DNA from 3 places in the Shinella yambaruensis genome. Region 3 is predicted to be linked to each of the others. Evidence: riboswitches for the same ligand, from Rfam matches in the RefSeq annotation. Region 3 holds a riboswitch; each other region holds the start of a gene.
The links. A riboswitch is a leader RNA that binds a small molecule or an ion and turns the genes downstream of it on or off. The one in region 3 is predicted to bind cobalamin.

Region 1 (2,197 bases), 1.9 Mb from region 3:
GCCGGCTGCCGAAAGGATGACGGTCGCGATCCACCAGACCTGGCGGTCGCCGAGATCGGCGGCGGGGAAGCCCGGAAGCTCCGGCGGCAGGCCGATGGCCGGCAACATGTGCACGGCAAGCCACCCCGCCGCGCCCCAGAGCGCGCCGTTCGCCACCGTGATCGGATGGCCGGAAACGAGGCTGAAGCCGGCGAGCAGCAGGCCGAAGCCGGCGCCGGTGACGAGGTTGGCGAGCAGCGTGCCGGAGAACCGGCTCATGCCGAACATGATGCCGCCCTCCTCGTGATCCTCGCCCTCATGGGCATAGGCGACGGAAACCGGCGAAAGCGCCGAGGCGATGTCCAGGATGACGGCGCCGAGCGAGGAATGGTCCTGCGTCTGTGCGGCGCCCTCCGTACCGGTGCCGGGCGTGGTGCCTTCCGCGGCGGGCGCGGCTTCGTCGCCGCCCTCGAATTCCTCGGCATGCAGGATGAGCGGAACGACACGGGCCTCCTGGGCGGCCGTCATCAGCACGCCGGAGAACAGCCCGGCCACCAGGGCGGCCAGGAGATAACGAACGATCATGTCGAAAACTCCTTAGTGGCAGGGAAAGCCGTAGGAGTGACGCGTATCGTGGGCCGTGTCATGCAGCACGGCGGAATTCGCAAGGCCCGCGCCGAACACCAGGAAGGCGCCGAGCAGGAGAGCGAAAACGCCGGCGACGAGACGGTCGTTGGCGGAAAGGGTAACAGAAGACGTAGTCGAAACAGCCATGACAACCTCCGTGCAGGCGGCGGGGAAACCTCCCCAGGTCGGACGAAATGTCCTTCGCATTGGCTGGCAGGTCTCCTGGCTCGCAGCGTCCGGCGTCCAAAAACGCCTGCGGGTCGCCCTCGCCTTCCCAGGCTCCGGCATCGCGAAAAGGCGGACGATTCGTAGAGAAAGAGGCGTCCAACCCCTGCTGATCGCGATGCCACCCAGTGGCTTTTCCGGCTGGTTGTCACGGCGCGGGGCGAAGGCACCATTGCCCCGTTCCGCGCAGATCCTCCCGTCCGGATGGGCGTCCCTCGCCACTCTACAGTCGCGGGGTCGGCCGTGATTGCAGCGCCCTGGTTGGGTCCGCCGCGTCACATTCCCATTTACTCCCCGATCCGTTTCCGGATCCGGGAACCATCCAATATCCCGGATGATTATGCTTCCGCCCCTGCGAAGTCAATCGACCGGCAGCGTCATCACCTGTGCTGAAACCGCCGTCCGGCCGTCGCGATCTCAATAGCCGGGGATGATCACCACGCCACCGCCGCCATTGTAATAGCCGTCGTCGCGATAGTAGCGCTCGTAATAGCCGTCGACCGGGCCTTCGAGCACGTCGTAGTCCTGCTGGTAGCGGCGCTGGCGATTCTGCCGGGCCTCGGCATATTGCGCGGCCTGCCGGAGAGCGCGGTACTGCTGGCGGGAGAGGTAGCCGTCGGCGCGGTAGCCGGACGCCCCCTGCCAGGCGGCGATCGCGGCGCGGGTGCGCGAACCGAAGACGCCGTCGACGCCATAGGTGTTGAAGCCGAGCATGCTCAGCCAGCGCTGCGCCTGCACGCGGGTCGAACGATCCATATAGGCCTCGCGGCGGTCGACGACCGGCTGCTCGGCCTTCCGCTCGGTTTCAGCGGTGGCCGTTTCGCTTTCCTGCTTCGGCTTGGCCGCCTGCCGGGCCGTGTCTGCCAGCGCCGCAAGGCGCTCGCGCGCATCGGCGACGAAACGGCCGTCCGGATATGCGTCGAGATAGGCGCGGAAGGCCTTTTCCGAACCGTCGAGCACGGCCTTCTGGAAGGTCTCCTCCTCGCGTTTCGCCGCATCGTCGGCGCGCTCGACGGCAAGGCCGCGGTTCTTCGTGTCCGCGTCCTGCGCTTCGTTTTCGCGGGCCGCGGTGTCGTTCGCCTGCGCGGCCCGTTCGGCGGCGGCCGCTTCCTCGGCGCGTTTTTCGGCTTCCTCGGCAAGGCGGGCCGCCTCGGCGGCCTTGGCCTCGGCGTCGGCAGCGGCCTTCGCGGCTTCCGCCTTCAGCCGTTCCACCTCGGCGGCCTTTTCCTCAGCAAGCTTGCGGGCAGCGGCGGCCTCTTCTTCGATCCGCGCCTTCTCGGCCGCGGCAGCCTTTTCCGCTTCGACGCGCCGGGCCTCGACCTCGCGCCGGGCAGCGGCTTCCTCTTCCGCACGCGCCTTTTCCGCG
Region 2 (2,197 bases), 1.2 Mb from region 3:
TCGGCGAAGAACTGCTCCTCCTCGCCGATCTCGGCGAAGAAATTGGCCATGTAGAAGGCCCATTGCACGTTCTCGAATTCCGCGAAGCGGGAATTGGCGACGGTGATGTGGCAATAGCCGAGATGCGGCGTCTGGGCGAGCGTGCGGTGGAAGATCAGCTTGGGAAAGCGGATCGACTGGTGGAAGCCGTTGATGCGGTCATGCGTCACGTTACCGGCATTTTCCAGCTTGCGGCCGGTGCGCTCGGCCACCTCCTGGTAGGTGAGGTAACGCTTCTCGCTCGGGCTCCAGGGGAGGTTCCGGTCGATGCGGCCGGTGCGCAGGAATTCGGTATGCACCGCCGGCTTCGGCTGGTTCGCACGCTTGTAGGCGACCGCGTCGTAATAACGGAACTTGGTTTGCTGCACGCGCCGGTACTCCATCCTCGCGCTTCCCTGCGGCAAGTTTATGGAAACCGCGTTAAGCATTCCTTGCCGGGGCGCTCCTGTTTCCTTTGGTACGCCGGGTCGCAATATGGCAAATGTGGCAGCCCGGCGGCCGGCCTGCCTCCGATGCGGTCAGCGTGCCCGTTTAATTTGCATAATTGATTGAAATATATGCAATATTGTGAAGGCCCGTTCGGGCTCCCGCTGTTTTCCTCCTGTCGTCAAATCGGAATGGCATGTCGCTTTCTGGCATGTCATTCGCCGATTCTTGCGCTTAGATAAGGACACTCGAGGTGCCGCCCGAAAAGGCGGAGAATTGGGAAGCCGGTTGAAATCCGGCGCTGCCCCCGCAACGGTGTTGGAGAAAACGCGGCAGGACGCCACTGGACAAGATGTCCGGGAAGGCGCCGCGATGGTCCGCAAGGACGCTCCTCAGCCCGGAAACCAGCCTTGGGCAACGATCGTGACTGGCTGCGGCGGGCGGCCGGGAAGCGTGCAGTCCGTGCGCCTTGCGCCCGGATGCCGTCTCCTTCCGTGCGCCGTATCCCCAATTTGCAATCCGAGGATCCGGCATGGACATTCGCAGCGACGTGCTCCGCAAGCTCAAGAACCGGCGCGAGGGCCATAGCCTCGAGCAGGCCTTCTACATCGACCCCGACCATTACAAGCTGGACCTGGAGACGATCTGGTACCGCGACTGGCTGTTCGTCGGCCATGACTGCGAGATCCCGAAGGCCGGCAACTATTTTACCGTGCAGATCGGCGATTATCCCGTGGTCATCACCCGCGACCGCACGGGCACCGTGCGCGCCCTGCACAATTCCTGCCGCCATCGCGGCTCGCGCGTCTGCACGCAGCACAGGGGCTCCTCGGCCAAGCTCGTCTGTCCCTACCACCAGTGGACCTACGAGCTGGACGGTTCGCTGCTCTTCGCCCGCCACATGGCGGAGGATTTCGACAAGAGCCAGCATGGCCTGAAACGGGTGCACTGCGAGACCGTCGGCGGCTACATCTTCCTCTGCCTGGCCGACGAAGCCCCCGATTTCGCGCCGTTCCGCGCCACGGTCGAGCCCTATCTCGCCCGCCACCGCCTCGGCGAGACGAAGGTCGCCTTCGAAAGCACGATCGTCGAGAAGGGCAACTGGAAGCTCGTCTGGGAGAACAACCGCGAGTGCTACCATTGCGCCGCCAACCATCCCGAACTCTGCCGCACCTACCCCGAGGCGCCGACCGCGACGGGCGTACAGGGCGCCAAGGACGATCCGGTCATCGCCGCGCACTGGGAAAAGTGCGAGGCCGCGGGCCTGCCGAGCGAATTCAGGATGTCGCCGACCGGCCAGTTCCGTGCCGCGCGCATGCCGCTCATCCAGGATGCCGAAAGCTACACCATGTCCGGGGCCCGGGCCGTCCAGCGCCCCCTATCCAATGAGGTGCTGGAAAGCCACATCGGCACGCTGCTGCTCTTCCACTATCCGACGACATGGAACCATGTGCTCGCCGACCACGCCATCACCTTCCGCGTCCTGCCGCTCGGTCCCGAGCTGACGCAGGTCACGACGAAATGGCTCGTCAGCAAGGACGCCGTCGAGGGGGTCGACTACCGTCTCGACGAGCTCACCCATGTCTGGACCGAGACCAACGACCAGGACCGGCGGATCGTCGAGGAAAACGCCTTCGGCATCCGCTCGCCGGCCTACCAGCCCGGCCCCTATTCGCCGGAGGACGAGGGCGGCGTCATGCAGTTCGTCGAATGGTATGCGAATTTCATGATC
Region 3 (2,197 bases):
TGCACGAAGGCGGTGAGGCCCTCATGCGAGACGCCGCTATGGGTATGCGCGACATAGAGCCAGGCGAGCGCCAGCGTGCGCGGCATCACCTGCCCTTCGATCTCGATGGTCGGAAGCTGGCGATAGAAGCGGCGCGGGAAGTCGCGGCGGACCTCCTGGATCGCCTCTTCGACGACATAGTAGTTGTCGAGCAGCCATTCGGCCGCCGGGGTGATCTGGGCACCCGCCTCAACATCCTTGGCCGTGGCGCGATAGACGCGGAAGATTTCCTTCTCGTTTTCCTTGTGCCGGGCGCGGAATTCGAAGGGCTGGAAACCGGGCAGCGGCGCGCCCTTGTCGCGCGCCAGGGCCTCGCCGCAATCGGCCAGCTCCTCCAGCGTCAGATAGGTGGCGCGGATCGAATCGTTATAGTCGATCTGCTTGGCGTCAGCGTCGCGCGAGGAGGCTTGCGGCGTATTGTGAAGGGGCATGTTTCTGATTCTGGATCCGGCCATGTTGAACCATCCGGCAACGGCCTTTGTGCCGAACGGTTTTTTGCGGGCAGGCTTCATCTCGGTGCCGCGATCAGCCATGGGACCAAACGGCGCCCGGACGACGCGGCTGGGATGGACATGGCTCAAGCGACACGCTGGTTGGCATCCTGGCCGCGTGGTGCATGAAAACGGCATTTTTTAGCCGTAAGGACAGAGACTTGCAACATGTCAACAGGACCGGATGGCGCAGCATTGACCCTCATCTGCGGTTTTGGTGAATCGCACGCTCCGCGTATCGGGCGAAGGGGCGCATAGGACGGGCTGATGCCAAATGCGCGAGGGCGACAAAAGTTCCGGGCGCCCGTGCCGGCCTGTGCATGAGCGATCCCGCCATTGACTTGCAGCCCCGCCCAAGCCAGTCTGCCGGCGTCAGGGTCTTCCGAGTCGATTGGGCTCGGAGGCTAAGAGGGAAGCCGGTGCGATGCTCCGAAAGGAGCGCCAAGACCGGCGCTGCCCCCGCAACTGTGAACGGCGAGCTGCTGTCGCTCCAGGCCACTGGTGGATGTCACCGGGAAGGCGAGACAGACGCGATGACCCGCAAGCCAGGAGACCTGCCCTGACAGTCGTAACGTCCATGGGCGGGGTGTCCCAGTGGTGCGCTTGCTTGTCGCCTCGCGGCGACGTTCCAGCAGCGTGCGTCCGGTCATCCCCCAATTTTCCGATTGGGGAAGAAAATGCTTGCCATCACCAATGACGGTCCTGCCGGCACCGGAAAGCCGGAATCCATCTTCATCTCCTGGCTGCTCTGGCAGCCGCGCGGTGCCGACCTTGCCGTCGAGGCGCTGAAGGAGGTGCAGAAACTTTCGCGCTACGAAAAGGTCGATCCGGATATCGCCCGCCTGAAGGCGCTTTTCGCCTCGCTGGCCGGGTCGGATCGGTTGGTACACTGATCACAGTCGCATAAAGACATATTGACATAAAGATATCTTTATGTGATCTCCGGTGCAGGATCATTGCACCGGAGGGCTTTGCCATGGCCAAATCGCACCTGGACACCCTGTTCGGCCCCGAACTGCCGCGGCGCGACGGGCGCGAGATCCTCGCCGCCCTCAAGGCCGCCGCGCGCGAGCGCATCCTCGTGCTCGACGGCGCCATGGGCACCGAAATCCAGACGCTCAAGCTGGTGGAGGAGGATTTCCGCGGCGACCGCTTCGGCGACTGCGCGTGCCACCAGCAGGGCAACAACGATCTCCTGACGCTGACCCAGCCGGCCGCGATCGAGGACATCCACTACCGTTATGCGCTCGCCGGCGCGGATATCCTCGAGACCAACACCTTCTCCTCGACGACCATTGCCCAGGCCGACTACGGCATGGAGGACATGGTCTACGAGCTCAACCGGGACGGCGCGCGTCTTGCCCGCCGCGCCGGCCTCAGGGCCGCCGAGAAGGACGGCCGCCGCCGGTTCGTCGCCGGTGCGCTCGGCCCGACGAACCGCACCGCCTCCATCTCGCCGGACGTCAACAATCCCGGCTACCGCGCCGTCACCTTCGACGATCTGCGCATCGCCTATGCCGACCAGGTGCGCGGCCTCATCGACGGCGGCGCCGACATCATCCTCATCGAGACGATCTTCGACACGCTGAACGCCAAGGCGGCGATCTTCGCCACCCGCGCGGTCTTCGAGGAAAAGGGCATCGAACTGCCCGTCATGATCTCGGGCA

Region 1: it holds a riboswitch for cobalamin, as region 3 does, so the genes downstream of both, WMC41_RS11005 (CbtB domain-containing protein) here and WMC41_RS20170 (hypothetical protein) in region 3, are expected to answer to the same signal.
Region 2: it holds a riboswitch for cobalamin, as region 3 does, so the genes downstream of both, WMC41_RS03630 (aromatic ring-hydroxylating oxygenase subunit alpha) here and WMC41_RS20170 (hypothetical protein) in region 3, are expected to answer to the same signal.

The regions. Positions count from the first base shown of each region.
Region 1 is NZ_CP150638.1:2,230,153-2,232,349, forward strand. It holds gene WMC41_RS11000 (CbtA family protein) at 1-564, opposite strand, end outside; gene WMC41_RS11005 (CbtB domain-containing protein) at 577-753, opposite strand; cobalamin riboswitch at 802-1,169, opposite strand; gene WMC41_RS11010 (peptidoglycan-binding protein) at 1,249-2,197, opposite strand, start outside.
Region 2 is NZ_CP150638.1:754,891-757,087, forward strand. It holds gene WMC41_RS03625 (DUF6656 family protein) at 1-407, opposite strand, end outside; cobalamin riboswitch at 700-892, shown strand; gene WMC41_RS03630 (aromatic ring-hydroxylating oxygenase subunit alpha) at 998-2,197, shown strand, end outside.
Region 3 is NZ_CP150638.1:4,142,560-4,144,756, forward strand. It holds gene WMC41_RS20160 (GH36-type glycosyl hydrolase domain-containing protein) at 1-470, opposite strand, end outside; gene WMC41_RS20165 (hypothetical protein) at 469-675, shown strand; cobalamin riboswitch at 889-1,106, shown strand; gene WMC41_RS20170 (hypothetical protein) at 1,208-1,423, shown strand; gene metH (methionine synthase) at 1,507-2,197, shown strand, end outside.